4 regions of the Paenibacillus sp. 2TAB26 genome follow, and region 4 is predicted to be linked to each of the others. Evidence: riboswitches for the same ligand, from Rfam matches in the RefSeq annotation. Region 4 holds a riboswitch; each other region holds the start of a gene.
The links. A riboswitch is a leader RNA that binds a small molecule or an ion and turns the genes downstream of it on or off. The one in region 4 is predicted to bind cyclic di-AMP.
Positions count from the first base shown of each region.

Region 1: another riboswitch for cyclic di-AMP. It lies ahead of AB4Z50_RS02330 (C40 family peptidase); the one in region 4 lies ahead of AB4Z50_RS11985 (NAD-binding protein).
Region 2: another riboswitch for cyclic di-AMP. It lies ahead of AB4Z50_RS05825 (TrkH family potassium uptake protein); the one in region 4 lies ahead of AB4Z50_RS11985 (NAD-binding protein).
Region 3: another riboswitch for cyclic di-AMP. It lies ahead of AB4Z50_RS28920 (C40 family peptidase); the one in region 4 lies ahead of AB4Z50_RS11985 (NAD-binding protein).

Region 1 covers NZ_JBFRGC010000002.1:204,842-212,602, reverse strand. Annotated here, with positions in the region: gene AB4Z50_RS02355 (MerR family transcriptional regulator) at 1-402, opposite strand, end outside; gene AB4Z50_RS02350 (glycosyl-4,4'-diaponeurosporenoate acyltransferase) at 402-902, opposite strand; gene AB4Z50_RS02345 (glycosyltransferase family 2 protein) at 899-2,035, opposite strand; gene AB4Z50_RS02340 (phytoene desaturase family protein) at 2,516-4,021, shown strand; gene AB4Z50_RS02335 (chromate transporter) at 4,095-5,276, opposite strand; gene AB4Z50_RS02330 (C40 family peptidase) at 5,417-5,893, opposite strand; cyclic di-AMP (ydaO/yuaA leader) riboswitch at 5,897-6,032, opposite strand; gene AB4Z50_RS02325 (MATE family efflux transporter) at 6,268-7,620, opposite strand; gene AB4Z50_RS02320 (phosphoesterase) at 7,699-7,761, opposite strand, start outside.
Region 2 covers NZ_JBFRGC010000004.1:278,760-286,520, reverse strand. Annotated here, with positions in the region: gene AB4Z50_RS05825 (TrkH family potassium uptake protein) at 1-1,093, opposite strand, end outside; cyclic di-AMP (ydaO/yuaA leader) riboswitch at 1,184-1,388, opposite strand; gene AB4Z50_RS05820 (CPBP family intramembrane glutamic endopeptidase) at 1,634-3,262, shown strand; gene uvrC (excinuclease ABC subunit UvrC) at 3,228-5,132, opposite strand; gene AB4Z50_RS05810 (YqzM family protein) at 5,341-5,487, shown strand; gene AB4Z50_RS05805 (hypothetical protein) at 5,565-7,499, opposite strand; gene AB4Z50_RS05800 (YezD family protein) at 7,598-7,761, opposite strand, start outside.
Region 3 covers NZ_JBFRGC010000031.1:40,008-47,768, forward strand. Annotated here, with positions in the region: gene AB4Z50_RS28900 (M1 family metallopeptidase) at 1-1,022, shown strand, start outside; gene AB4Z50_RS28905 (hypothetical protein) at 1,050-1,865, shown strand; gene AB4Z50_RS28910 (hypothetical protein) at 2,031-2,615, shown strand; gene AB4Z50_RS28915 (hypothetical protein) at 2,651-2,800, shown strand; cyclic di-AMP (ydaO/yuaA leader) riboswitch at 3,033-3,186, shown strand; gene AB4Z50_RS28920 (C40 family peptidase) at 3,190-3,666, shown strand; gene AB4Z50_RS28925 (FAD-binding domain-containing protein) at 3,825-5,168, shown strand; gene AB4Z50_RS28930 (MFS transporter) at 5,267-6,502, opposite strand; gene AB4Z50_RS28935 (GNAT family N-acetyltransferase) at 6,619-7,152, shown strand; gene AB4Z50_RS28940 (EAL domain-containing protein) at 7,140-7,761, opposite strand, start outside.
Region 4 covers NZ_JBFRGC010000009.1:152,406-160,166, reverse strand. Annotated here, with positions in the region: gene AB4Z50_RS11990 (hypothetical protein) at 47-475, opposite strand; cyclic di-AMP (ydaO/yuaA leader) riboswitch at 915-1,113, shown strand; cyclic di-AMP (ydaO/yuaA leader) riboswitch at 1,205-1,375, shown strand; gene AB4Z50_RS11985 (NAD-binding protein) at 1,494-1,892, shown strand; gene kdpF (K(+)-transporting ATPase subunit F) at 2,016-2,093, shown strand; gene kdpA (potassium-transporting ATPase subunit KdpA) at 2,112-3,791, shown strand; partial or broken gene kdpB (potassium-transporting ATPase subunit KdpB) at 3,810-5,737, shown strand; gene kdpC (potassium-transporting ATPase subunit KdpC) at 5,769-6,377, shown strand; gene AB4Z50_RS11960 (histidine kinase) at 6,382-7,761, shown strand, end outside.

The DNA.
Region 1 (7,761 bases), on a different contig from region 4:
ATAGATCATAATGTCATAGCCATACATGGAAAATCCTAAATCAACCATTGTTTTTGCTTGTTCCGTACGAAAGTTGCAAAGCGTGTTATACAAACGCTCCACCATTTCTTGATGAGCCTCTTCTGCCCCAACTTTAGCATGGGTCTCTGTCTTCGCTTCCAACATCCGTTCACGCAAAAGCTGCTGCTCCTTTAGCAGCCGAACAGCTTGTGAAATCGTCATCCCTTTCTCATCCGTCTGATTTTTGAGGAAGCGTAAATCCTCCATATTTTTATCATCAAAGAGGCGATAGCCTGTTTCTGTGCGAATGGGCTTAATCGCTTCATATCTTGTTTCCCAAGCACGGATCGTAACCGCAGGAATACCTAGCAGTGTTGAAGCTTGTCTGATTGTGTACATCATTACATTTCACTCTTTTCCTTCAGTTTCCAAAAAATGCGCTGCAGCCGAAAACGGTTATAGCGCTGTACAATGATAAATGGGACATTGGCGACAATGGCATAAACGATCATGATCCAGCCATAAATGCTTTCGTTCCATAGGAAAAATAGCGGCGCAGGCAGCATCGAAATGATGTGAGTCCACTCTCCGCGCCGCGTTTCAAGTATAAAGGTCTGCAAGTAAGCTTTCTCAAGGACAGCTAATTTTTTCTTGGCAAAGCCTCCTTGAAACAAGCTTCCTCCGTCTGGCAGTTTGTCTTTCCAAACACGAATGAATAACAATCGTTCATAGACCAATTCTTCTCCGCGCCTCTTTGTCTGAGGTTTCATGCGATCAGCAGTGCGACTGAACCAAGCATCAGGCATTTTCAAAAACAAATAGGACACGCCCATATGCACAAGCAGCCATGCAAAAATATTTACAACCAATGTCCAAAACGGTGAAAATTCAAAAATTCTCACTTCCGCCCGCTTCCCTTCATAGTTGAAATCGAGCGACCTTTCCATGTGACCTTGCGGCAAAAAAAGGTTTGCAGCGTTGAACTAGCGAAGATCCCCATAAAAAAGAGAAGCGGAATAGGAAACAGGATAGCGGTCTGGAAACCAAAATTTCCAGCTCGGCTTAACTGTATATTTATTAACAAAACATAAGCAAGGTAGCTGATTATTCCTATCGTTATTTGGTCGCTTGATCTCCAAAATTGAGGATTCAACCATTGTGTAACAACCGTAATCGAACCAGTTAGCCACCAGATTATAGCTAGTAAACGCAGCGGTGTCGTAGAAGATGCACCTGATGCGAAGCTTTTACTCCAGCCTGCACACAATTGCCGAATGCCTTCCGGGTACATTCGGAAAGCAATAACGCTTTTTCCGCAACAATTTCTAACCGTTTGCTGCTCAGCAAATAGAAGGCCTAAGCTGTAATTTTCGAGAATACGCTCACGAATAGCCTCGTGCCCACCTGTTTGAAAATATGATTCTCGGGTACAGACTATACAAGGACCGAAAGCGCCTACAGCCTTCTTATTTGTTGCGGCAGCAGTTTGAGGTGCTCCAACCGCAGCTAAGACGATGATGTTGAAGAAAGCTGACAACCATTCATAGGGCCGCTTCATCTTGTGGTAAGGCTGGATCGAAAGCAGCCCGTTCTGCTTGGAATGGGCCTCAGCCAGCATCGCCAACCCAGCATCCTCTAAACAAGTATCTGCATCAAGGAAAATAAGTAAATGACCGCTTGCTGCCTGCGCGCCATTCCAGCACGCCCAGCTTTTACCAAGCCAACCATCCGGCAGCTCGCCCGGGTTTACAACTATTGCACCAAATGATTCAGCGATGGCTGCTGTACGATCAATTGATCCGTCATCTACTACAATCACTTCAAATGGAGCGAGTTGCTGCCCCTTTATTGATGGCAATAACTGTGTCAGGTTTCTCTCTTCATTTCTAGCTGGAATGATAACTGAAATGCTTGGGAGACTCTTTCTATCGTTCTTTGTGAAAGGCACCAAATCCTCTTCTAATGGTCGGATTTTGTTAAGCAGCCAAGCACCACAAATAAGTCCGCCAAGCAACAGCACAACATTTCCAATCATAGATCTAATCCACTGTACAAAAGGTACCAAAATTCCTTATATGACTCGTTATTCCATGTTTTCTTATACAAACAGCTCATTTTCCCCAAAGTTGTGTACCACCTTTCACCAGGCTGATTAGGTCATTCAATTTGGCAGTTGATAATGGTTATACAAACTTACAACCACAGCCCTATCTTTGGTGAAAATGATGGCATTCAAACTATACGAGCCATTATTCGCTCTTTTTATAGCCTCATTCTCGTCGCTTAACGACGAAATAGCAGGAGCTATCCGAAGATTTGATCCTGCAAAAGCTGCATGTTATAGGTAAAATTTGTTAATACTGAAAGTGAAAAAGTGTTGGTTAAATGCATATCCCGCATTCTGCTTATCGCATTAACCTTTTACGTTAGTTCTACAACGATTATACGATTGTGTATATAGTTTGTCATCTGCATCGTTTCGGCTAAATGACCAATGATGAGAGGAAGTGCTCCTATGAGCAAAAAGATTATTGTCGTCGGAGGCGGTCTCGGCGGACTATCAGCTGCTATTCGCCTCTCTGTAGATGGGCATCAAGTGACCATATTAGAAAAAAATGAACGCGTTGGCGGCAAATTAAACGTAAGATCAGGGCAAGGCTACACTTTCGATACGGGCCCTTCTATTCTGACGATGCCTTGGGTGCTCGAACAGCTGTTTGAAAGTGCTGGCCGCAAGCTAGAGGATTATATGAAGCTGGTTCGTGTTGAACCTCAGTGGAGAACTTTTTTCGAAGATGGGGTAACACTTGATATAACAGGTGACTTCCCTGACCTAATCAAGCAATTCGAACAAATCTCACCGGTTGATGCACAGCAATTCCTCTCTTATTTGGATTATTGTCAGCAAATGTATCAGCTCAACACAAAAAGCTTTTATAACAAGAGCCTTAGTGGTCTGAGCGACCTGCGGCGTCACCACAGTATGAAGGAACTGTTAGCGATGGACCCGATGAAGACGATGCATCAGACGACTAACCGCTTTCTGAAGGACAAGCATTTGCGTCAATTGTTCGATTTTTTCATCATGTATATCGGTTCCTCGCCTTATGCCGCTCCCGCTGTGCTGTCACAATTAATCTATGTACAAATGGGGCTTGGCATCTATTATGTAGAAGGCGGTATGTACCGAATTGCGGAGGGTATGCTTAAGCTGCTTGATGAGCTCGGTGTGGAGGTTCGCACTTCAGCTCCAGTTGCTCAAATGAATACAGTCGGCCAAACCGCAACAGGGGTAACTTTAGAAGATGGCAGCGAAATAGAAGCTGATCTGATTGTGTCAAATCTTGAGGCTATTCCAGCGCATCAGACACTGCTGCAGCATCATCCGAAATCGGCCGACCGCGTAAAGGATTTAGCTAAATACGAGCCTACTGTATCAGGACTTGTGCTGCTTCTTGGCGTGGATAAAGTGTATGATCAGCTTCTTCACCATAATTTCTTCTTCTCTGAAGATCCAGATAAAGAGTTCAACGATATATTTGTCGAAGGCAAACCTACAGATGATCCAACAGTGTACATCGGGGTTTCAAGCAAAACCGATCCTGGACAGGCACCGCAGGGCAAAGAAAATCTATTTGTGCTTACTCATGTGCCGGCGCTCAAACCTGGAGAAAGCTTCGAGTCACAGAAAGCGGCTTACAGAGACCTGGTTCTGAATAAGCTCGAACGTATGGGACTAACGGAGCTGAGACAGCATATTGAGTTTGAATACACCTTCACTCCAGATGATATCCAGCACCTTTATGGTTCTAATGGCGGTTCCATCTACGGCATTGTAACGGACCGCAAGCTTAACGGCGGCTTCAAAATTCCAAGCAAAAGCAAGCTGCTCGATAATCTTTATTTCGTTGGCGGATCAACGCACCCCGGTGGCGGCGTCCCGATGGTCACTTTATCCGGACAACTCACCGCTGACCTCATTAAAGAGCAATTGAGCATTTCTGCAAAATCCGTCATGTAGGCAGATTCAATTCATATAAAAAAACCTCTAATCCGTTATCGCGGATTAGAGGTTTTTATCAATTGATTAATTATTAAATAAGTTCAAGGGCCATTCCGCCTAATGCACCGGCCACAACAATCATCCAAGGTGGTAGCTTCCAAAAAACAAGCATAATAAACAATACGGCAGCCAGCATAAAATCACCGGACTCTACTATCGCGCTAGTCCAAAGCGGATCATACAGTGCAGCAAGCAATATGCCAACTACAGCGGCGTTAATGCCAACTAATGCACCTTGGATTTTCGAGTTATTTCGCAACACATTCCAAAACGGCAATATTCCAGCAACGAGAAGAAATGCCGGCAAAAAAATTGCTGTAGTTGCAACAATGGCTCCAGTTAATCCACCAGAGAGAGTGCCAAGATAACTAGCGATTGTGAAAAGTGGACCAGGCACAGCCTGCGCAGCGCTATAACCTGCTAAAAAATCCGATTCATTAACCCACCCGGTAAATACAACTTCGTTCTCAAGCAGCGGCAGCACAACATGTCCGCCTCCAAACACCAGTGAGCCTGCACGATAATAGCTATCGAACATCGCAATCCATTCCATATTTCCCCATTGCCTTAGAAATGGCAAAACAATTAGAAGCGTGAGAAATATAACGAGGCAGGAGATCGCAAGGGAACGGCTAATTCGAATGTTCAGATCAGGAGTTCCCTCGACTGTTTTCATACGATATAACCATACCCCGATCAGTCCAGCTGCAGCAATAATGATTACTTGACTATAGGCCGCTTGCCAATATAACGTTATCGCAGCAGCGATGACTGCTATCGTAGCTCTGTTTCGATCCGGTGTTAGTTTCTGCCCCATCCCTAGAATGGCATGAGCAACGATGGCCACCGCTACAATTTTCAATCCATGAATCCAGCCTGTGTTTCCAAGATCAAATCCTTGCAGCAAAAAAGCAAAGGCCACTAATGCAATGATCGATGGCAGTGTGAACCCTAACCAAGCCACTAGTCCGCCCAATAACCCAGCCCTAACTATCCCTATACCGATCCCAACTTGACTGCTGGCTGGTCCGGGTAGAAACTGACATAAAGCAACGAGGTCTGCATAACTACGTTCATCCATCCATTTACGACGACGAATATACTCATTGTGAAAATAACCCAGATGGGCTATCGGACCCCCAAATGAGGTAAGTCCTAGTTTAGTAGATACAGCTAGTACTTCTACCAAAGATGCGATTGTTCCTCTTTTCAATCCTATAACCTCATTCCATTACTCATGTTATTTACATTGTAAGCTTGCGAATTATTGGCTTACAACCCTTTAACAAATACTTAATAAATGGTTACATAAAAAAAACCACCTCGTAAGGTGGTTTTTAAAATCATTACACATTATTTAGACTCCATCATCGCAGCAAATGTATCTTCTGTTACGACACGCCTTGCTGTTACATAACGTTTTGCGTAATAAGAATCGTTAAGATTTGTAATCGTAACCCCTTTGCTTGTAGAAGAATGAGCAAATTTCCCATCCCCAATGTAAATGCCCGCATGAGAAACGCCTTTGCCGCTTGTGTTGAAGAACACAAGATCACCCACGCGTAGTTCATCTTTATTGACCTCTGTGCCTGTGTCTGATTGCGATTGCGATGTTCTAGGCAGCTTAACATCAAATTGATTAAAAATATGTAGAATAAAACCCGAGCAGTCAAACCCTTTGCTCGTTGTGCCTCCCCATTTATAAGGAGTTCCAACAACCTCGCTTATGGAATTCGTAAGCACTGACTTGTCCGACTTATCTGCAAGCACGCTTCCTCCTCCAGTAAGCAGCAGCAAGCAGGATAACAATAAAATAAAACCCTTCTTCAAAACAACTTCTCCCTTCGGTGCCTACGAGGTTAGCTTATGGGTTCGGTTGAAGATCCCTATGCTTAAAAAAAATACATTAAGCAATTCACCCTAGGTGGTTCCCCCGTTTCCGATATACAGAACTCGGCATGTCAATAAACCTTATAGTATCGTTAAATTCGATTATTTTTACCATAATCCTGCAATTGGTTTATTAGAATACTTTCATTTTTCTTCATTATTATTATTTATTTAGCTGTTCCCTACATGATTTTTGTCAAGAGTGCTGATTTTTTTGTCATTAAAATAGATGAATTTCCAAGCACAATTTCAAAATATAACGGTTTAAACACAAAAAAAGAGTATCCGTATTTTCATACAGTTACTCTTTCTAGTTAAGCAAGTTTCGCCAAAATATCGACCTTCTGCCAAGAACGTCTCCTCCATCTGTAGAGCATCAGTAAAGCTCTTATCCATTCATCGATTGAAAAGGCCAGCCATATTCCTACCAACCCCATGTCGAACACGATCCCAAACACGTATGCCAGCGGCACACTAATCCCCCACATGGATACTAACCCGGCAGCAACTGGAAATTTCACATCTCCAGCCGCATTTAGACAACTGATAAGCACCATGTTGCAAGCCCGAGCCGGCTCCAGCATAATCGATAACAACATGAGCTGCTTGCCTAACAATATAATTTCCGCATCATTAGTAAAGAGGCTGAGCAATAGACCTGAGAAGCTATAAATACAAATACCAAGCGCAAGCGAAATGACGAACGCCAGCTTCAAACTTTGAATACTGGATCGATAAGCATCATCCTTCTGATGGGCTCCAATCAGATGTCCAACAATAATTTGCGTTCCTTGACCTATTGCCATTGAAAAAACAAAAACAAAAGAAGTTATGCTCTGCGAATAAATTTTTGTCGTTAACGCTGCCGTACCGATCAGCGTGACTAGATATGTGATTACAACCTGTGAAAGATTATAAGAAACATGCTCACCTGCCGAAGGAATACCTAGTTTAAATATAAGGCCAATATTTTTTCTTTGAAACTTAAATGGACTAATCAAGCCAACCTTATACTCCAAGCTTCGAATACATAAAATCAAATAAGCGATCATCCCTATGGTACGGGTTATCCATGTAGATGCTGCTACTCCTTCTACGCCTAAATTAGGTAAGCCGAAGGGCTCCATCAGCACCAGATAATTTAAAGTAATATGCAGTACATTTATCCCCAATGCGATGAACATCATTTCTTTCACAATACCGCGGCATCGTAAAATAGTACCTAACGTCATGCTTATTGCTGTGATGAAGACGGAGCTGCCAACAATCGATAGATAGCTGACTCCTTCTGCCATCACATCCTCGGGCACTTTAAAAAGCGCTAAAAACACGTCGGCATAGACAATCAATCCTACGCTAGCTATTAAACCGAGCATAACATTCAAAGTAAGCGCCGTTCTCCCGATTCGATCGGCGCCATGCAAGTTGCCTGCGCCGAGCCATTGATTGAGAATGACACTTGTACCCACCGTAACAAATCCAAACATCAAGCCCACTACAACTAAAATCTGATTAGCTATCCCAACCGCTGCCACTGCTCCATCAGAGTAGCTGCTTAGCATCATCGTATCGACCGTTCCAATCAGCATCCCAAATAAAGCTTCAATAAAGATAGGCCATGTTATCGAAATGATGCTCTTTTGGCGCGGATCAACCTGTTTACTCATTCAAATTCACATTCTTCCTGTTCATGTACTACCCTGCTGTTATCGTCAGACTACTGTTATCATGTATGAGAGTACACCCTATCCAACAAATAGGGGTTGAGAGAATGCGCCAAAACCGCCTTCCAAATAAACTGCCGCCCT
Region 2 (7,761 bases), on a different contig from region 4:
CAATAATGACAAGCGATAAAGAGATCAAAGTAATCGTGAGTGCTTTAAAAATTCTGTCTTTGCCTAATCTGTAACGGAAAAGAACGATGTCCTCTCGTCCTCTAATCATTGCAAATACAGCGCCGACCAGCGTTGCAAAGGTTGTTGTTTTGATGCCGCCGCCCGTCGAGCCGGGCGAGGCGCCAATAAACATTAATATAATGGTGAAAAACATCGTTGCTTGCCGGATAGCCGTATAATCAAGCGTATTGGCTCCTGCCGTCCGCGGCGTTACCGACTGGAAGAACGAGGACAAAATTTTCCCGCCCCAGTCCAGAGAGCCCAGTGTCTTCGAATTCGAGAATTCAAAAATAAATATGACGAGTGTCCCTACTGCAATAAGTGTTCCTGTCATAGATAGCACGACCTTGCTGTGCAGCGACAGCTTGCGGTTTTTGCGGAACTCCATCAGGTCCGACATAACGACAAAGCCAAGTCCGCCCGAAATGATCAGCATCATAGCTGCAATATTGACGACTGGATCAGAAACGTATAAGGTCAAGCTGCGATAGTTCCCAAAAATATCAAAACCAGCATTGTTAAACAATGAAACCGCATGAAAGGCTCCAAAATAAATCGCTTTGCCCAGCGGCATATCAAATGCAAACCTCGAAGCAAACAACGCAGCGCCAATAAGCTCTATTGTCAATGAATACACAATAACGCGTCTAATCAAACGCACGATGCCTTCCATGCTCGACTGGTTCATGGATTCCTGCAGCAAAAGCCGCTCACGCAGCGAAATCCTCTTGCGAAGTACGAGCGCTACCAGCGTTGCCATCGTCATAAATCCGAGTCCGCCAAGCTGGAACAGGCACATTAATATGATTTGACCCCATATAGAGAAATAAGTTCCAGTATCAACGACAACTAACCCTGTTACACAGGTTGCCGAAGTTGCCGTAAACAGCGCATCTATAAAAGGCAATCTCTCACCGCTTACCGATGCAAAAGGCATGGATAATAATAAGGCACCCAGCAATATAATAAGAGCGAATCCACTTACCAAAATACGCGGGGGTGACCACTTCAAAACATTCCAACTAACCTTCATCCATTTCCCTTCTTTTTGATTATGTCATATTGTCATTTATTGTTTTTAAGCATAAAAAAAAGCACTGGAAACTCAAGTGCTCGTGCGATGAGTCCTGTTCCAATACGCCTTCGAGGTTAGCTGACGGATTCGGGCCTGGACAGGCAGCCCTATTCAGCGGAAGAAGACGATGCTTCACCGCTAAAATTCACCCCATGCTATCTAATGTTGAACTGCTTTGCTTTCAGCAGGCTCATCCATTTAGACAACTTTATGGTTCCCCCGATTTCCTTAGGAAATTCGGCTATGCTATGCAATTAGTATGACGATAACGATTATAATCCCTAAGCACTCCTGATATAAAGGTGACGTTTATGACAAACAGGACGATATTAGCTCAAATTAGGGCAATGGGACGAACCAGCACATAGCTAGCTTGCTGGACATCGTTATTTCGCATTTTTTTGAAAACAAACGGTCATTTTCATTGGATAATTTAGGGATTCATATGTTAAGGTAATAAAATGAGCTATTTATTATGAAGACAGTTGAGGTGAAACTATGATTGATTCTATTAAACCCAATGAATGGAAACGATTTATATGGGCAGCAGTTGCTTGCTTTATTATTTATGGGGCCGTACAAATCGTTCCAATGATTACGGCCATCTCATCTGGCGAAATGAATACCAAGGTCATTACGAAATCAGCGGCGGAGGATAAGGCGTCTGCATTTGTTGAAAAAGAAACAGGCTTGAAGGTGAAATCGGCTAAAGCCGTACATCAAACCGATAAAATTATGAATGGCTACTTATCAAAATATGAGCTAGTCAAAGCATATACGGATAAATATGACCCCATGTTTCCTACAGATACATTTCAGGTTGATCTTAAATTCGTAGGCGGCGGCAGCGGATATATTTATCTGCATATGCATAGCGGGAAAGTCGTAGCTTGGAACTTGAAGCTTGAGGGGGAACAGCTATCAGATGCAGATAAAGCAAAAGAAGCTATTGCCTTCCTAACTGCAGGAAATTTCAGCGGTACTGAATTCATTGGCGGTCAAATATTGCCTAATGGTGATTGGCAGCCTCAGCCTCCTGCAGGTTATTCCATTAAAAATGCTCATCTTAACGTATTGGTTAACGCTCTTGTCGTGAATGACCGTACGATCATTACTAAATATAAACCGATATTCGAAGCACCATCCGATTACATAAACTATGTAGAGAAACAAGATAAAATAGCTGGATACCTTACCTCTATCGGTTATCTGTTCATGAGCTTCGTTTTATTCGTCTTAGCTATTATTTACTCCGTTTTGTATCGAAAACATACATCCTTTAAATACGGAATCGTATTAACGATCATTTATTTAATTACTTATACGATCATGAATTTAAACGTTCTGGATGGTATCCGGGCTACGCTCGGCGAGACGGATATGGCAGGCGCTACCGTATCGATCACTGCCATCGTAAGTGTTCTGCTAGCGATTCCAATGGCAGGTTCCATTTATGTATCCATTGTTGCCGGAGACGGCCTCTGGAAGGCGCAGGGCCGCGCTTTATGGCCGCGTTTTGGTCAAAGAGGGTATGGCGATTATGTTTGGCGCAGCGTCGGCTTGTCCTATTTATTCGCGATCATCTTATTCGCAATTCAATCGGTTATCTTTATCGCCTTAAAGCTGTCCATTGGCACTTGGGAAACATCAGATGCCTCACAATCCCCATACAATATGGGCATTCTTTGGCTGATGCCCGTGCTTGCTTGGGCTGCCGCAATTGGCGAAGAAGCCGTATTCCGCTTCTTCGGTATTGGACTATTTCGCAGGTGGTTTAAAAACACGTTTGCCGCAGCACTGCTGCCTACCTTCTTCTGGGCGCTCGGCCATGTGATGTATCCTTTTTATCCGTCTACGACGAGATTGTTTGAGCTGATGATTATCGGGCTGTTGTTCAGCTTTATCTTCGTCAGATACGGCTTCATTACAGCCATGTTCACCCATGCCATCTTCAACAGCGTTGCAGTTGGCCTATCCTTGCTCACTATTGGAACAGCACCGAACATAATCTCGGCTATTTTCTTCTCCGTGCTGCCGGTACTGATTGCATTTGTTCTAAAATATTTAAGTCACAAAAAAGAGAAGAAGCCGTCTATGACGACGACTCCTCCCCTAGGGCAGCTATAATTTGCGAAGCTAATTTATCACCAATAGATAGAGGCCGGAAGTCTTCGACTGAGGCCTCTTTTATTTTTTTGATCGAGCCAAAATGCTTGAGCAGCAGCTTGCGTCGTTTCTCGCCAATGCCCGGAATCGAATCAAGCTTCGACTCCACCATGGACTTGGCGCGCTGCTCGCGGTGGAATGTAATCGCAAAGCGATGCACCTCATCTTGAATGCGCTGCAGCAAATAAAACTCCTGGCTGTCCCTTGGCAAAGGAACAATCTCCGCAGGATCTCCAGTCATAAGCTGTGCTGTCTTATGCTTCGCATCCTTCACAAGACCACAAACTGGGATGTATAAGCCAAGCTCATTCTCAAGCACGTCGAGCGCCGCTGATATTTGCCCTTTGCCCCCATCGACTACGATCAGATCCGGCGGAGCTAATTCCTCTTTCACCACACGCTCGTAGCGGCGCCGTATGACCTCGCGCATCGTTTCGTAGTCATCTGGACCTTGTACTGTCTTAACCTTGTATTTACGGTACTCCTTGCGATCTGGCTTGCCGTCCGTAAAGACAACCATAGCCGAAACTGGATTCGTACCTTGAATATTGGAGTTATCAAATGCCTCGATTCGGCGTACTTCATCCAGTCCTAGCCAGCCTGCAAGCGACTCTGACGCTTTAACGCTTCGTTCCTCATCTCTTTCGATGAGCCTGAATTTCTCGTCCAGCATCACCCTTGCATTATCGATAGCCATCGTTACGACCTCACTCTTGCGTCCGCGCTGCGGCATAAGCACCTTAACCTTCAGCCAGCTGTGCAAGGATGCAATGACATCGTCAGCATGCGTAGCGGCTGCCTCATCAACTGCTGCCACTCCGCCCGCTGATTCCACCGCTTCCAGCTCAGGCGGTATTGGCAGCAGGATTTGCTTAGGCAAAGCCGGATTATCGCTATAATACTGCGTAACGAATGTCATGAAATCATCATACTCTTCCCCGTAATAAGGAAAAGTTGTGCCGTGCCGCTCAATAAGCTTTCCTTGGCGCATGTACAATATTTGAACGCACATCCAGCCCTTATCTACTGCAAAACCAAAAATATCACGGTCAAGCGCATCGGACATCGTAATCTTCTGCTTCTCCATGACCGCATCGATTGCAATAAGCTGATCCCGAAGCTCCTTCGCCCGTTCAAATTCGAGCTTCTCGGCTGCTTCCTCCATCTTGCGCTGCAGCTCATTTTTCACGACATCTTGACCGCCGTTCAAAAACTTTGAAATTTCTTGAATCATCCGATCATATTCGCTCTGCTGCACATCAAATTCACATGGTGCAATACATTGTCCTAGATGATAATACAAGCACACCTTATCAGGAAGTGTCTTGCACTTGCGAAGCGGATATAGCCGGTCCAGAAGCTTCTTTGTCTGCTGAGCGGCATAAGCATTCGGGTAAGGGCCAAAGTACTTGCCCTTGTCTTTAATGATACGTCTTGTGACCTCGAGCTTCGGATGTTTCTCGTTCGTAATTTTGATATAGGGGAACGTTTTATCATCCTTTAACAGGACGTTATATCTTGGATGGTATTGTTTAATTAAGTTGCATTCTAAAATAAGTGCTTCCATATTGCTAGAGGTTACAATGAATTCAAAATCACGAATTTCAGATACGAGCCGCTGCGTCTTGCCGTTGTGGCTGCCGTTAAAATAAGAACGCACGCGATTTTTGAGCACTTTTGCCTTGCCTACATAAATGATGACGCCTTCGCTGTTTTTCATGAGGTAACAGCCTGATTGATCCGGGAGCAAAGCTAGTTTGTTCCGTATCGTCTCTTTTGCCTCTGCAAGCTGCTGCTCTGCCTGCTCCCGATCCGTTTGCTGATGATCCATGCTCTCGCCTCCGACTGCCAAATGATTCTGTTCATATTTTATCATAACTCGGCTATACTTTGTTTTACAATTGTCACCGGTTCTGGCTTTACAACTGTTTATCTGTTTGAGTATACTAATATAAGTTGAATAAACCGATACTACATAAAGACGACCGTAAATTGGTTGTTACTTACGCAATCGGTCTTTTTCAAGGAGGACGTCAACGATGGAAAACGTAAGAGACCCGCGCGAGCATTTTAACGAAGAGCCTCGCCATGACTTGATGGACGTCGTGTTCGGCTTTGGCGGCATGCTCGGTTTAATGACCGTCATTTTCGCTGTTGCTGTAATCGTGAAATTCATCATTTCATAAGAAAAAGGAGCAGCGAGCTGCTCCTTTTTTTTGTTGCCTATCAACGATACGCAGCTGATTAATCAGATATAATTCCGCTATGCTTGTTGCTTTCTCATTAAATAAGGATACAAGAAAATAAGTCCGAGTATATAAAGCAATAACGCAAACAACGCAGGTGAAAGATGCAAAAAATCGATATAACCGATGGATAGATGAACACTTAAGCCCGCATAGAAGCCCGGTGCTCCGCCAAGCAGCAGCGTCCACCATATCCAGCGCGATCCCTGCTGGATTCCCCATAGCGCAATAATAAGAATGGCCAGCGCAGCACAGAACAACGCTCCGCCAAATCCTGCTCTATCATGGGCTATTAACGGGATGAGTTTCAAGTTCGCCCCATTCAGCTCGTTATGCGTCGTATTCAAATAAACCAAATCTGACTGTACGAACACCTCTGTAATCCCAACGCCTGCGATCGTTAAACCGCCTACAGCCAGCGCAAAGCCCAAAACAACAAAACAAAATTGTCCATACATCGCCAAACGCCATAATCGATCATTACGAACATTAACTGGCAAGCGATAGGGCTGATCCGGATTTCTGCGCATGGATAGCAGAAACATCGGGAACAAAACCGCAGCAGCTAGCGCATGCAGCGGGTCGAAATAACCGTAGCCAAGAAATAAGAAAAAGCTTAAAAATCCAACAATACCAGACGTCATCAAAGCTGTTCGAGCCCAGTGCAGACTATACTTTAATCCATGTCTAGCCAATTGAACATACAATATGCCGATTGTAATCATCGTTCCGGAAAGCGTAATTCGGTCATGAGACATAAAATGCAGCAAATGATGGTTGACTTGCTTCAGTTCGTCCAGCGTCATGTCTATAAAATTCAAGTCATAGGACAGCAGCACCGTAGTCGCAGCAATAATCCAAGACAATATCCCGCCAATAATCATGCCGATTCCAAGCAGGAGCATCCAGCCCCAATGCTTCCAGAATGATGGAGTCACTTGCGCAGGAAGATCTCGGACCTGCTCATAAATGACAGCTTCATTAATCCGTTTTGGCAGACCAGGCCCTGCATAAATCAGTCCGCTGTGAAGTAGAACGGCGTTAGCGCCTGCTTTCAGCAAATCTAACGCATCCTGCGGCTCATGCACGCCCCCGCCCGCTTTGATTAGCAAGTGGGAACAGCATTCCTTTCGCAGCAGCTTTATTTTGGCCAAAGTAAGCGCCTTGGCCTCTTTACCCATGCTTGCGGCATAGCCATCGTTGTTATCATCGCAGATTGCTTCTCCAATGACCACGCCTCTCCAAACTCCCTCTGCTGCGTGGATCAGGGAGATTAAGCTGTCATTAGAAAAGTCAGGCGGAACATAAATAAACAAAGGTTTATTAGCATGCGGTTGTGCGGAAGCGTATCCGGCTATGCCTTTCAAAATAGTGAGGGCTTCTTCGAGGCTCCTTGATGAATGCAGGACATCAACATAAAAACCAGCCGCACCCGCTGCACTTAGCTGCACCAGCATGCTTTTAAGTTCGATTAGAGCCTGCTCGCAAGAAGCATGCGGCATTGGAGCAATTCTTGCCAGCTGCGGCAACGAATGTCCGGGCTTTCCCATACGCTCAGCATATTGCTCTACACCATCGTTTTCATAATAATCTGGATATCGAATGGTTTCATTTAGGATGTCATTCGTTATAGGCTTATCACTCTTAATTTGCTTGACGGTGATTGGACCATGCTCGATAAAACCGATTCCAAACTGAGCCAGCGCTTTATGCGCCACTCCTTGCGGATCTAGACCGCCTGACAATCCCACACTTGTAGTTAAGGAAATGCCTGCTAGCTTCTGCTCCAAGTGAGGTGATGGCTCCATATGCCCAAGTGTACGAATGACAAAAGTACCGCCTGGGATACTGCTCAGCGTTCCCATTGCTTTTAGAGTCAGTGTTCTGCTGAGCCTAGAAGGAAGCCTGAATAAAAGAGGTCGAAACAAGGACTGATAGGACCAATCCGGCATTAATATTCTCCTTATGGATACTTTTCTTCCAGTATACAACAAACCCAATGCCTGCGCGGCATTGGGTTTGTTGTATTTTTATCGAATCTATTAGGGAGCTACTGCACAATTCTAAGCGCTTCGCCCGTTGATGAATTGTCCCGCTGCTTCGATTGCTGTGAAGATTCGGACGGAACCTGCTGCTTCTGAGAGGGACCATCATAACGTGTTCTTTCCGTCCGGTCGATCTGTACAATTCTTCCATCATGAACAGTGATCGTTA
Region 3 (7,761 bases), on a different contig from region 4:
AGCTGTATCTTGATCCTGCGCATGCTGACCTTAAGGATCGCTACATGCATGCAGCCAAGTCCGCACTCTCAAGCTACGCCAAGTGGTATGGTGAATATCCTTACAGTACGCTGTCGATCGTCGTTCCGCCCAAAGGAGCGAACGGAGCTGGCGGCATGGAGTATCCAACACTCATTACCGCTTTCGCTGCAGAAAATGATAACCCAGGCTACGATCTTGAACGTACGGTCGTTCATGAGATTGGCCATCAATATTGGTACGGAATGGTCGCCTCTAATGAATTCGAGGAGGCATGGCTGGACGAGGGGTTTACGTCCTATGCCGAGGATAAAGTAATGGAGACGGCATACGGCTTGGAGCCGAATTTGCGCATGGAAGCGAGCTATATGACCAACCCTGCACCGCTCAAGCAGCAATCTTGGTCATACGCCAGCCACTCGCAATATGCCGAGAATGTATATCTGAGGGCAAAGCTGGTGCTCATTGGTATCGAGAATCAGGTCGGCTCCAGAACGATGCAAAAAATATTGCGAACCTATTTCCAAAAGTATAAGTTCAAGCATCCATCGACAGCAGACTTCCAGCGTGTTGTCGAACAGGTAACAAAAACGAAATGGAATGATTATTTCAGCCAATATGTCTACGGCAACAAAATGGCCGACTTTTCGATCGAATCGATTCATGTACGCCCAGTCACCCAAGATGGTGCTGAGATGTATGAATCTGTTGTACTCGTTAAGAAAAACGGCGGCAGCAATGGCGAGATTAAAGTGTTGATGAAGTTTACTGACGGCACCAAAATAACAAAGCTTTGGGATACTCAGGAATCCCATATGCAATATAAACAGCTGCATTCCGCTCCGCTTGAATGGGCAGTCGTTGACCCAAACAACAGCAATGTGCTTGATAATAAGCTCATTAACAACTACATGCAGGCTCAGCTGCCAGAGGATAAACGCACAAGATGGAGCCTCGGCGTTGTCCAACTAATTGAAGGACTGCTCGGGTCGCTGAGCTGGTAAGTAATTGCGTTCAAGGAGCGATAAACGATGAAAATACATTTGAAGCAAGGCTGGCGGTTAGCGGTAAAACATTTTTACATTGTTGTTTTATTATTTCTTTATCAGCTGATCTGGGGGTTCTTCCTTTACCGCTTCATTGATTCGGTCGTAGCTCCGCTGCTGCGTCGATATCCAAGCTCCGCTCCTTCAGAAGCAGCCGTTCAGCTATTCATGACCGAAGCACAATTCCAGCTGTTCAAGACCGATCTCATTAATCCTTACGTCTGGACGCTGGGCGGTCTCCTTGTTGCCCGAATGCTGATCACTCCCTTATTCAATGCCGGTCTATTCTATTCGTTAAATCAGTCCAGATCGAATGGAGGGACACGATTTCTAGAAGGTATTCGCAAAGCTTGGAAGCCTGTAGTTCTGCTTTACTGGATCGAGGTTATTTTATCTGTGGCTCCTGCTTGGTATGTGCTGCCGCGCTCACTGGATGCGCTTCTAGAGAGCGGCTCTATTCCAGAGCTGCTGCAAACGGTGCTGCCTAGCGCCCTTCTATGGCTCCTATGGGGCACAGTACTGCATCTGCTGTTTCTAGCCATGCAATTCAGCGCTGCATCAGGAGGAAGCATATTCCGTTCCTTATGGCACGCTCTCCGAAATTTCCTCACCTATGCAGCTGTGTCGCTCATCATGTGGGGGATTGGAGCGGCTGCTGGGCTTGTGGTGACAAGTCTCTCCATGCTGTGGGCCGGGCTGATTGCACTCATCCTGCATCAAGGCTATTATCTCATTCAAACACTGATGAAGGTTTGGACGATTGCCGCGCAATATGACTTTTTGGAAACGAAAAGAATGTAGCAAACCAAAAAAGCCTTCAGCGTCCTCTAGATGCTGAAGCAAAAATAAACCTTCATTCCACGCTTTGCTGTGGTGTGGAGGTTTTTTTTACAACTAACCGCAACTAAATGATGGCAGTTCTGTATAAATAACTGAAAGAAAATCAAAAATGGGGGATATTCACAAATGATGCGTAAAAAACTAGTTATTATATCCATGGTATTGCTCTTATCGGGCGGTTCATTGGTTGCAGCAGACAAACTATTTCAAAAGGTAACGCTCCTTTATAATAATAAGCAATCCACTGACGATGCTGTCGTTGTGGATGATAAGGTTTATATTAGCATTCGTTCTTTAAGTGACAGCCTTCAAGCCTTCGTCCAATGGAAGAGCAATGATAAGAAGCTCATTATTCAGAAGCCCAATGTGCATATGTTTCTAATGAACGAGAAGCGAGCTATGTTCGGACAGGTTGATAAAGGCAGTGTTCAGAAATTTTTAGTGCAAGCACAAATCGATAATTTGAATATGGCGATTTCAGAGTTCAAAGTGACCATCGTTGATCCTAATGATAAGGAAACGACAATCGACAGCCGCAGCCAGGATGATGATGATTTTAAAGAGTTCGTCGAAAAAGACACCTTTTGGTTCAGCTCCAAGCTCGTTTCCTACGATTTCAAAAATGCCGGAAAATACAAGGTACAGTTTTGGATGCAGCAAAAAAACAACGATCCACAGCTCATTTCTGAAAAAATCGTTACTGCAAAATAAATCTTTTTTTCGATTGCCCAAAGGGGGCTGTTCTCATGAACAGCCCCCTTTGTCTATTTCTGCCGCTCTATCTGGAGCAGCAGCTAGGCTGTCTGAATCTACGCTTATTCACGAGTGATATAGATGAGATTTTTCTAATTTATGAGGAGCAAAATGGTGAAATACCGCCGTTTACGGCACTTTAAGCTAGTCCTTGCGATATAGCGCCTAAAGGACAAATCGGTATATTTTACACAACATCCACATAATTAATGAAATTGACTCCATGTATTTAGTTAGAAAGCACTACTATGGCGTGTTTATATTACAGAAAGAACGGTTTAACGAAGCAAATTGTCAAAAGGTTACATGAGAATTATTAGAAATTGCCACTAAAGGCAGGAGATCATTGAAAATAATCGAATATTTCTCAAAGCAATAAAAAAACTGCCTAATTCCCTATTGGGATACGGGGGAACCACTTTGGGTGAATTGATTCCGACGTTTGAGTTTTTTTCAAACGCCCGAGGAATCATAGGGAGCCTTCAACCGAACCCCACAGCTAACCTCGTCGGCATTGGAAGGAGTTTCACAATTGAAGAAGATTACCGCATTAATCCTGGGTCTCGTTCTCGTGCTCGCTTTTCAAGCGGGAAGCGCTTTCGCTGACTCAAAATTGAACGGAATTGTTAATGATCTTATTGGCACTCCGTACAAAAGCGGCGGAACGTCGTCGAAAGGTTTTGATTGCTCCGGCTTCACGAGCTATGTGTTCGAGAAAATGGGCATTGAGCTTTCACGTACTTCTGGTTCGCAAGCAAAAGAAGGTACAAAGGTCGCTAAGGCTGACCTCATTGCGGGAGATCTTGTGTTCTTCGACACAGTTGGCGGCAATAATAGCGCCATATCCCATGTTGGCATTTACATTGGAGATGGCAAGTTTGTACATTCATCCTCGAGCAGAGGCGTTGTAACTGACAAACTTAACTCCGAGTACTATGAGGGACGATATGTAACTGCTCGTCGTATCATGGATGCTGATTCATACCAAGCCAACGTTGACGTAAAATAGAGCAGCCTAATCCCTCTTCTTGAGGGTTGAACGGGTAGACTCATCTAGCAAAGCCGCAGTTTTTTGTCCTCTGACGACAAATGACTTGCGGCTTTGCTGTTTCATTCCAGCTGGAATGCGGCCGTTCAATGTTGCGCTTATGGAAGGAGCTATCACTGATGTATTTGTTTATTCACCGCAAGGATTTGCGTATTGCAGATTTGCGCGCTTTTGATTATTTGAAGAAAAAAGAGAAACAAGGCATTCATTTGCTAATCATAGATCCCGTTATTACAGGAGATGGCCGTTTAACTAGTCATAGCGGCCGAAATTTCATGGCGCAAGCCGCCTCGCTTCTGCACAGCTATTCTAATGCAGGGAAGGAGCTGCATGTGCTTTATGGTAATCCTGCTGCGATCACCGAAGCACTGCTGCATGCGCATCCTATTGATGAGGTTATTGTTCATACAGACTATACGCCTTACTCAAGGCAGCGAGATGAGCAGCTTGGGCTGACCACACGCAGCCTTGGCCGCCGATGGATGTCTATTGCCGATTCACCTCTTGCTGATCTAGATGCTTTCCCGGCATTTGCTCAAAAAGTGGAGCCATACAAGGTTTTCACACCCTTTTATCGCAAGTGGAGCAGCTTTATGCTGGAGTGCTATAGCCCAATGAGTGAAACGACGATTCATGAGCTTGCTACCTTAAGCGAAATCAATGCCAAGGTTGCGCAGTCTTTCGCTTTGCCTGAATCCATTTCGTGCGCCCTAGGCGGCACGAACGTACAAGGATCATCCAAAGGATTATCCAAGCTGGAACGGTTCGTACGAGAACGCCTTGCCTCTTATTCCGAGATCAGGGACGCTTATGCCGATGATCATACAAGCCAGCTCGCACGTTTCCTTAATACGGGCGCCATCTCCGCTCGCCAAGCCTACGAAATGACCCAAGGGCTTCCGGGGTCTGAATCATGGATACGGCAGCTGGCATGGCGTGATTTTTATTTATATCAAGCGATGTATCATGATGATTTCTTTCGTTACGAGCAGCTCGCTGATATGTCCAAGCTCTCAGATGCTCATCTAGAAGCATGGGCTGCAGCCGCCACTGGCATTCCAATCATTGATGCGGCCATGACGCAGCTCAATCGTACAGGTGAGCTGCCCAACCGCTTGCGAATGGTAACAGCCATGTTTTTAACTAAAAATCTGCTATGCCCCTTCACGCTTGGAGAACAATATTTCCGCCTTCACTTAAGCGATTATGACAACACGCTTAATCGCGGCGGCTGGCTGTGGTGCTCTTCACTCGGGTATGACGCAGCGCCTTACTTCCGCATCATGAATCCCGCAACTCAGTCGCAGACGCATGATCCTAGTGGCAGCTATATTAGGCGCTGGCTGCCTCATTTGAATCATCTGACAGACAAAGAGATTCATCAGCCGCAAAGCGGTGCCATCGTCGACTTGAAAGCATCACGCGCGCGCGCCATAGAGGTATACAAAACCATTCTTAAATAGCTGAAAGCATTTAGAATAACACGTTTAATAATAAATAAACCTCCACACCCGCTTTGAAACAGCGAATGTGGAGGTTTTTTTTATAATTTGCAGTCCATTTAAGCCTTGGATCTTACGCTGTGAACTTGTTTTCTTCCGAGCAGGAGCATCGCCGCTAGCAGAAGCAGCATCAGTATAACCAAGCTGCTTATATACCATAACGTTGACTCTACGTTGTACTGATCCATTATCCAGCCAGTCACTCGTGGAAAAATCGCTCCTCCAAGCCCGCCGAATGCTACCAGCAGACTCGTTGTCCTCTCCGTCATACCCGGAATGAGCTCATTGGCATAAACAAGAGCGATACCGAATATACCCGAGAAGAATAACCCGCTAAGTGCGACAAAGGCAAGCATCCAGCTAAGCTCACCCATAAACGCCATTAATACAAAAACGACCGAGGCGCCTGCTGTAGCAATCAGCAAGTATCGCGAATAACCCATGCGATCAGCCAGTACCCCAGCAAATAGACGCCCTAGCACCATCGTTCCCCAGAACAAGCTGAGCACCGCTGCCGCACTGGAATCTCCTACGCCTGAACGAACAATGAGAATAGAAGGCAGATAATTGGAGAAGCTCATTTCCATTCCTACATAAAGCATAAAAAATAAAGCCGATAACAAGAGAAATGGAAGTGCTTTGCGCGGATAGCCAAAAAAAACAGATCCGCGAGTGGTTTGCAATCCTTCCAACTCATTCGAATGGCCTTCCTTCACTTCCGGTGTTCGAGCAACTATACCAAGCTCATCATCCAGCTCTCCAAAGGACATCGTCAGCCAGAGAACAAAGGTGATGCCTGACATCGCTGCCAGAATCGGAAAGGAAACCTGCCATATGCTATGCTGAATCAGATAAGCCGCTGCAATTGGAATCAACAATGCGCCAACACCAAAAAAGGTTTCCAATCGGCTCATCGCCGATGCCTTGCCGTTTTTCGCCATATCAATAATCATTGCGCCGACGACCGCTTCCGTCATCCCAAAGCCAAGACCCGCAAGAGGGGCAATCGCGAGCATCCAGCCCCATGGAAGCAGCAAGCTGTATGCCGCCTCACTCAGCGTCAGTACACCCATCGCAATCAGTACTGCGCCTCTTTTTCCAACTCTCGCAGTAATAGATGGCGCTAGCAGAACACCCACCAGGAACCCGAGGAATTGATTCATAATCCATTGCCCGCCATCTTTATAGGTTAAACCATAATGAGCAATGAGCTGTTCCAAGATAGATCCGCCCACAACATGGGCAACGCCGATGACTAAATATGACAAGCAGCCTAGCCAGATCAACTTCTTCATTTTGATGCTTCTCCTTATTTACGCGCGATCAACGCACGCCTATCTGTTATAATAAACCTATTTCATTCGACATTCGCTCTATTCAGCTACTTTTTTTCAAGCGGAGGTAAAAACAAATGACAAGCCATCAAAGCTCTATTCATTATAATCGAGATGAAGGCGATATGACCATATGCCCGCTCGAAACCGTTCATGCACAGCAACTATGCGGCTGGCGCTACGAGGCTCCATTTGATGTTTATAACTGGCCGGCTTGGGAGCAAATGAAAAAAGACGAAATCGAATTTGGCGATTCCGTCCTTCGTGCTGCCCAATATATGGCTGTCCTAGACGCTCAGTCTGCGCTCATTGGGTTCGCGCAGTTTTTTCCTTTAACAGGCGTAACGCGGCTTGGTCTTGGATTGCGGCCTGATCTTTGCGGTAAAGGCCTCGGCCTTGCCTTCACACGTCTCATTGTCGCAGAGGCAATAAGGCGCACCCCTCAAAACGAAATTGATTTGGAGGTACTTACTTGGAACACTCGTGCGATGCGCGTTTATGAACAAGCCGGCTTCCATATTACAGACACCTATGCGCGTTCTACACCCACTGGCTTTGCCGAATGCCATTGTATGGTTTATGAGCCAGCAGCTGCACATTATAGACGCTGAGCTCCTCGCTCAGAATCCTTCAAATCCATAAGTAAAATAAGACCTGGCGCTGCTAGAACAGATACGGTTCTAATCCATGCGTGTGAATCGAGATCGGTATAGGCGCGCGAAACGATTGCACGTCGATGCTCATTGAGCTGGACGAGATTAGGAACAAAATAGGGACGCCAACACCAATTGGCACCGCGGTATTGATCCTCTCGCCTCCAAGCCTTGTCCGCATCGCGATAATAGTTGGATGAGAGCTGAATACCGCTCTCATTGCACAAATATACCCGAATGCAATGGTCATAAAGCTCGGGAAGCAGCCCCTCTATCCATTCATCCTCATGATCCAGGTAACGCGTCTCCTGAACAAGCGCAACCCACTGCTCTGCCAGCTTCTCCGATTGCCGCTGCCAATAGCGTTCAGTTCCAACGAAATGCAGCAGATGCTGATCAAGCTCCGCTTCAATTAGAGATGCAAAACAAGCAGGCTCACGAAACTCCGGCTCTGCCCTTGCAAACATATAGCCTTGGACGTAACGGGCGCCTGCCTGAATTGCGCGAGCTAAATCCTCCCTTGTCTCCACTCCCTCGACGAGCAGCGAAGCTCCAATTTGCTCTGCT
Region 4 (7,761 bases):
ACTCTTAATTATACCCTTCATTAACGCATCTGTAAATCAGAAGTGCTTAAAATAACGATACATAAGAGATAGCTTGTTTAAATAAAGTATGCTCTTCACGGTCATATTCACAGTTTGGAAAAGTGTAATGATTGGATTCTATATGCAAAGCAGCGGCTGCAAACAAATGAAATATACGCTCGTCCTTCATCATTGGATCTGTTTGAAAAACAAAAGGAGACGCAAGAGGAAGTGTGCCGATGAACCTTAGCAGCATACTGCTCCATCTGATCCAATCGCAAGGCTTCTCGGATTTTTTAATAAACAGCTCACTCCAGCCATGACCATTAGCAGTGGAGAGCCTTAGGCAAACACGGTAACCATTCGATTCAAGCATGGAAGCCGGCAGCACAAACATTTGAATTCTTTTAATTTCAAACAAGGCAGCAGGATGATTTTCCAAGCTTGGCAAGGGTACTTCAACTGGTGTAGACATCAATGAGATCTCTCCTCGATTTGAATAATTCACCGATAATACTCAGCCATATTGGCTTGCCGTCTATGGTAAACCCGAAATGCAATATTGTAAAACTGTGGTATATCGTGAAAAGGCAGCCATATGCCATATTAAAAGAAATCCATTCGTTATGGCAGTAAAAAGATATTTATTCTTCGAAATACTCGTTTATTCTCTTCCATTCTCGATTATAGAGAAATCTGATTATTCACGCATAAAATCGTTGGAAAGGGATTGAACACTATTTTTGAAAACAAGAGTAAAACTGAGAAATAGTGAGATATCGAGAGATCGAAATGAATGTAAGCGTTGCGAATCGCTCTGCAAGGCTGAAACTGGCTAAATTAGGTAGCAGACTGCCTTTACAGTATTTATAGCGAGGAGTAATATTCGATACAGGATTTATAAATAAGTTTCGATTTACTGATCGCTGAGTTTCCGTGAAAGCGGAAGCGGGGGAACCAATAATGACGCGATGCGCCTGTTCGATGTGAGAGTCGAACAAACGCAGAGCAGGGGTGAATCTTTGACAGGTGCCATGGATACCGGTCAAAGTAGGGCGACTCTCACCGCCCGAATCCGACAGCTAACCTCGTAAGCGTGGACCGAGAGAGGAATGATGAAGCTTGTGATCGATTAACTTCGACCGCAGAGTGTCATAGACCTCTGTGGTTTTTTGTGCCCAAAAAAGCTTAATTTGCTACAAAATGTAAGAAAACGCTGAGTCCTGCAGCAGCAGGAACGGGGGAACCAACGAACGATTCGTGTGTAATCACGACTTCGCTTCATGGGGTGAATCGCTTGAAAATGATCAAGCGTAGGGCAACTCTCAAGGCCCGAATCCGACAGCTAACCTCGTAAGTGTACTCGAGAGAGGCAACAGCCATCGTGCTTCCCGCGGCTTATTCTGCTGCGGGCAAAGAAGCCGCGGGAAAAGTTCCTCTTATCCCAAGGCTTCTTTTTTGTTGCCTTTTTTACCATATGGAGGAGAATTCGGTTGCAGGAAGAGCATATTATTGTTGCTGGTTTAAACGAGGCTGGCCAATCATTTATACGAACTTTGCAGTTTCATCAATTAAAATTTATCGTTTTGACAAATAGTAAACAGGAAGAAAAACAGCTTCGCAAGCAGGGCATCAGCAATGTTTTGTACATCAATACGAATGATCGTCAAAGCTGGAATGTTCCTTCGATGAACATTAGCGAGGTATTTATATTCGAGAGCAGCTTGGCGCTTAGCTGCCGCTTTGTACAGTGCTGTAGAGCTTGGACCTCAAAGTCCATTTACGTCATCACACAGCAGTGGAATCCAAGGGCTATTTACAAGGGGCTTGGAGCGGATCATATCGTATTCTCTCATACCGGTGAAGTCGGTTTTCTATTAAGCAACAAATAATGCAGGAGGGGTTTACATGCAGGATTTTTATATGTTCGGGGCGTTGTTAGCTAGCTTCGGTTTATTTTACGGATTTTTAACTTGGTGCTCCAGTGTTATTGAGAAAACAGGGGGCGAAGGCTAATGACTGTCATAGCGATAGCGGCTGTATTTGTTTTCGTTTATCTGATTTATGCTTTAATTCATCCGGAGAAGTTTTAATAGAGGGGGATTTACAAGATGGATATTTTACAATTGCTTATCGTCATTGCCGTTCTTGTATTGTTAGTTAAGCCGCTTGGTACTTACGTCTATCATGTGTTCTCAAATGAACACAATCGGTTAGACAAAGTATTCGGAGGGACGGAGCGATTTATATTTAAGCTTATTGGTCTCAAAAAAAGAGAGGGCATGAGTTGGAAGATATACGCACTCAGCTTTGTTGCAACCAATTTAATTTTAGTTGCTTTCAGCTATTTGATATTGCGGTTCCAAAATGCACTGCCGTTTAATCCAAATGGCATGGCAGCCATGGAGCCTACACTGACTTTCAATACAGTCATCAGCTTTATTACCAATACGAATCTTCAGCATTACAGCGGGGAAAGTGCCTTATCTTATTTCTCCCAAATGGCGGTCATCATGATGATGATGTTCACGTCAGCGGCGACGGGCTTCTCGGTTGCCATCGCGTTTGTTCGTGGGATTACGAGTAAAGGAACGACGATCGGCAACTTTTTCGAGGATTTTGTAAAAGCACACACAAGAATTTTTCTTCCGATTTCCTTTATTATCACGCTAGTGCTTGTCGCTCTTCAGGTGCCGCAAACACTTGATCCAACATTTACAATTAAAACGCTTGAGGGAGCCATGCAGCAAATTGCAATCGGTCCTGTAGCTTCGCTTGAATCCATCAAACATTTGGGCACAAACGGCGGCGGTTTTTTTGGAGTGAACTCGGCTCATCCATTTGAAAACCCAAATCCATTAACGAATGTGATTCAAATCTTGTCGATGTGGGCGCTGCCGGCTTCACTGCCTTATGCATTTGGGCTTTTTGCTAAAAACAAAAAGCAGGGCTGGGTTGTATTCTCCGCCATGATGTGTCTGTTTCTTGTGTTTCTAAGCCTTGCTTACACATCGGAGAAAACAGGCAATCCTGCAATGAGCGCACTAGGAATCGACGCGACTCAAGGAAGCATGGAAGGCAAGGAAGTAAGGTTCGGTATCGCGCAATCGGCACTGTTCACAACGGTAACAGCTGCTGCGACAACGGGTACCGTCAACAATATGCATGACACGCTTACACCGCTTGGCGGCTTGGTTCCGCTTGCTGAAATGATGCTTAATGTCGTCTTTGGAGGCAAGGGAGTAGGGCTTATCAATATGCTCATGTACGCCATACTAGCTGTGTTTATATGCGGGCTGATGGTCGGCCGAACGCCAGAGTTTCTGGGACGAAAAGTAGAGCCGCGAGAAATGAAACTGATAGCGATAGCGATTCTAGTTCATCCCTTCATTATATTAGTGCCCACAGCCATCGCTTTTATGACGGATTTGGGTCACGGGGCGATAACGAATCCAGGGTTTCACGGCATTAGCCAGGTGCTTTACGAATATACGTCATCGGCTGCGAATAATGGCTCCGGCTTTGAGGGATTAGGCGATAATACGCCTTTCTGGAATATTAGCACTGGACTTGTCATGCTGACCGGCCGCTATATTTCGGTGATTGCGATGCTTGCGGTTGCAGGATCTCTTGTTCGCAAGCAGCCTGTTCCAGAAACAATCGGGACGTTCCGTACAGATAATGGACTTTTCACTATATTACTAATTGGTACTGTTCTTTTAATTGGTGCATTAACCTTCTTGCCGGTCATCGTGCTTGGGCCGGTTGCAGAATATTTGACACTCCGCTAACGGATGAGGTGAACGATAATGAATAAAAATAAGAAGAATAATTTGCTGTCGGGAGACGCGGTTAAACATGCCGTTGTCGATAGCTTTGTGAAATTAAATCCAGTTACGATGATGAAAAATCCCGTTATGTTTGTTGTCGAGGTAGGGACGGTTATCGTTCTGCTGATGACTATTTTTCCAAATGCAAGGCACAGGCCAATTCGCTCAAAAAATCTAAGCAGGAAATGAGCGCCAATAAGTTCGTCGGCAGCTCTATTGTAGTCGTATCATCAACGGAGCTCCGCAAAGGCGATATTTTCATCGTCTCCCAAGGTGAGATGATTCCTGGTGATGGCGAGGTCATTGAAGGGCTGGCTTCCGTAGATGAATCAGCGATTACAGGTGAATCGGCGCCAGTTATTAAAGAAGCTGGAGGAGATTTCAGCTCGGTTACAGGCGGTACAAGGGTTGTGAGTGACAAAATTAAAGTGCGCATGACGAGTGACCCCGGGGAGTCATTCATCGATCGGATGATTGCCCTTGTTGAAGGAGCGAAACGTCAGAAGACGCCTAATGAAATTGCGCTCAATACACTTTTGACTAGCTTAACGATTATTTTCTTAATTGTAGTTGTTACGTTGGCACCAATCGCTAACTATTTGGATATCCACTTAGAAATTCCAGTATTAATTGCGCTGCTTGTATGTTTGATTCCGACGACCATCGGCGGACTATTATCAGCAATCGGCATTGCTGGGATGGATAGAGTAACTCAGTTTAATGTACTGGCTATGTCAGGTAAGGCTGTTGAAGCAGCAGGCGACATTAATACGATGATTTTGGATAAAACAGGAACGATCACATTCGGCAACCGGATGGCAAGCGAGCTTGTGCCTGTCGGAGGCAGCAATCTTCAAACTTTATCGGGTTGGGCGGCTATTAGCTCGATTAAGGATGAAACGCCTGAAGGCCGTTCTGTGCTTGAATGGATGAAGAAGCAGGGCTTAAGCTATGATGCTTCACTTGCGGAAGGCGGCGAATTTATTGAATTCAAAGCAGAGACGCGAATGAGCGGCATTGATCTGGCAAACGGCCGCCGAGTTCGGAAGGGCTCTGTCGATGCGGTTCGGAAGTGGGTAGCTTCACAGGGGGGGACCATACCAACCGATTTAGAAAATATTTCGAATACGATTGCTACATTAGGCGGTACACCGCTCGCAGTAGCTGTTGATAATCAAATCTTTGGTGTTATTTATTTGAAGGATACCGTTAAGCCAGGAATGAAGGAAAGATTCGATCAGCTGCGTGAAATGGGCATCAAAACGATTATGTGTACGGGAGACAATCCGCTTACTGCAGCAACCATCGCACATGAAGCGGGAGTCGACGATTTTATTGCGGAGAGCAGGCCGGAAGATAAAATAGCGGTTATACGCCGTGAACAAGCCGAAGGAAAAATGGTTGCGATGACTGGTGACGGTACAAACGATGCTCCTGCACTTGCCCAAGCGGATGTGGGTCTTGCTATGAACAGCGGGACGATTGCTGCAAAAGAAGCTGCCAATATGGTTGACTTGGATTCGGACCCTTCCAAAATTATTGAAGTCATTGCTATCGGCAAGCAGCTGCTTATGACAAGAGGGGCATTGACGACTTTTAGTATCGCTAATGATATCGCCAAATATTTTGCAATCATTCCAGCGATGTTCATGCTTGCCATTCCAGAGATGGGCGTTCTAAATATTATGAATTTAGGTTCTCCATTGTCTGCTATACTGTCGGCGCTTATTTTTAACGCCATTATTATTCCGCTGCTTATCCCGCTTGCCATTAAAGGCGTAGCGTACAAACCGATGAACGGAGCCAAATTGCTTAGCCGCAACGTATTCATTTATGGTCTGGGCGGTGTCATTGTTCCGTTCGTTGGCATTAAACTCATCGACTTTGCAGTGCATTTATGGATTTAATATAACCATACACGAAAGAAGGCTTACCTATATGAATGAACAAGCGAAAAACGCATCACGATTCCAGTTGTCATCGTTAATGATACCTTTGCGAATCAGCATCATATTTATGATTATTTGCGGCATTATTTACCCTCTTGCAAGCACGGGAGCAGCTCAGCTGCTGTTCCCTAAGCAAGCGAATGGAAGCCTTATAAAGGATAGCTCTGGCCAAGTGGTTGGTTCAGAGCTGATCGGCCAAAGCTTTGTTGATCCGAAATGGTTTCAAGGACGTGTATCAAGCATTGACTATAATGCTGCCGGTTCTGGATCGAACAATTTTGGACCATCCAATCCAGCTCTAATCGAAAGGACCAAAGCTTCCATTGAGGCTTGGAAGGCACAAAATCCAGATGTACCGGTTTCCCAGCTGCCGATCGCTTTAATTACGAACTCGGGCTCAGGCCTTGATCCGCATATTACGCCACAGTCGGCTGATGTACAGATCGCAAGAATCAGCAAGCTGACCGGCGTGTCGCCAGCAGAGCTTGAGCAATTGGTTAAAGCAAATACGGAAGGCCGCGATTTAGGCGTTTTCGGTGACGAACGGGTTAATGTGTTGAAGCTGAATATCGCATTGTCAAAAATGTTGGGGGAATAGCCATATGGCTCCGCTGAAAAAGAAAACGCCAGAGGAGCTGCTGCTCTCCATCGCAAAGCTGCATCAAGGACGTCTGAAAATACTCATTGGAGCGGTAAGCGGTTCAGGCAAAACGTATCATATGCTGCGAGAAGGAACAGAGCTGAAGCGAGATGGCATTGATGTTGTTCTTTGCGCGGTTCCTAGGCCGCAGAGTCCGGAGACGCTCGAATTGATTGAACTTTTCGAGCGTGTGCCAAGCATCCATTGGCAGAAGGATGGTGCAGAGCAAAAGGATCTTGATCTGGATGCTTTGGTAGAGAGGGACGCTGAGGTGCTGCTCATAGATGGGCTAGCCCATCGCAATCGAACTGATGCAAAGTTTCAAACGCGGCTAGAAGATATTATTTTTTTGCTTGGCAAGGGCATAAGCGTTATTACAACAATCAATGTGTATGAGCTCGAGGGTGTAGATCAGGCTGTTCTCAAATGGACGGGAATTCGTCCGAGCTGCACCGTGCCTGCTCATACGCTTGAGCTAGCTGATGAGGTTAGGCTGATTGATGTATCGCCTGAAACGATGCTTAAGCGGTTTGAGGATGGAACGCTCGGCGTTAAGCCCGATCCTGCAATTTCCCTGCGGGGAAATCTTGCGGTGCTGAGAGAGCTGTCGCTGCGGCTCGTCGCAGAGGGAGTCAATGAGTCGCTGGAGAAGCATCGGGAGGAGATGGGGCTTACGGGTCCGTCGGGTGCTTCCGAGCGTATTCTGGTAACCGCACAATATCATTGGAACGGCTCTTTATATGTAAGAAGAGGGCAGCAAATTGCCCGCAGGCTTAATGGAGATGTCGTAGTCGTTTCCTTTAAAGAGCCGCAAAAAAAACTGTCCAAGGAAGAGCAGGCGTTTAAAGCTTCAATAAAGAAGCTTACCGTTAAAGTAGGGGGCACATTTGAGGAGCTGCCGTTGCAAAGCCGCCGTCGTTTGCCGTCCGCTCTAGTAAGGTACGCGGAGGAGCATCAGGTTACTCGTATCGTTATGGGTCATTCCAAGCAGAGCAGATGGCAGCAGCTGAAACAGGGATCGATTGTTGACAGCGTGCTGCGCAAGCTCAAGCAGATCGATTTATTTCTTATGGCAGACCGCTCAGAGCAAGAAGGCGAGCGGATTTTGCCTGTTAAGCAAAGAAGTGATTCGCGGAAAGCGTTGTTTCGAAGGTTCAGCCCAGATGAGCGCGAGCAGCAAATGGAATCCATGAGAAGAGGCAGCTTCAATCTGTATATCGGGGCGGCGCCAGGCGTCGGGAAAACGTATCGGATGCTTGCTGAAGCGAACATGATGTATCAGAAAGGTATAGATGTCGTTATTGGCATCGTGGAAACACATGGGCGCGAGGATACATTGAAG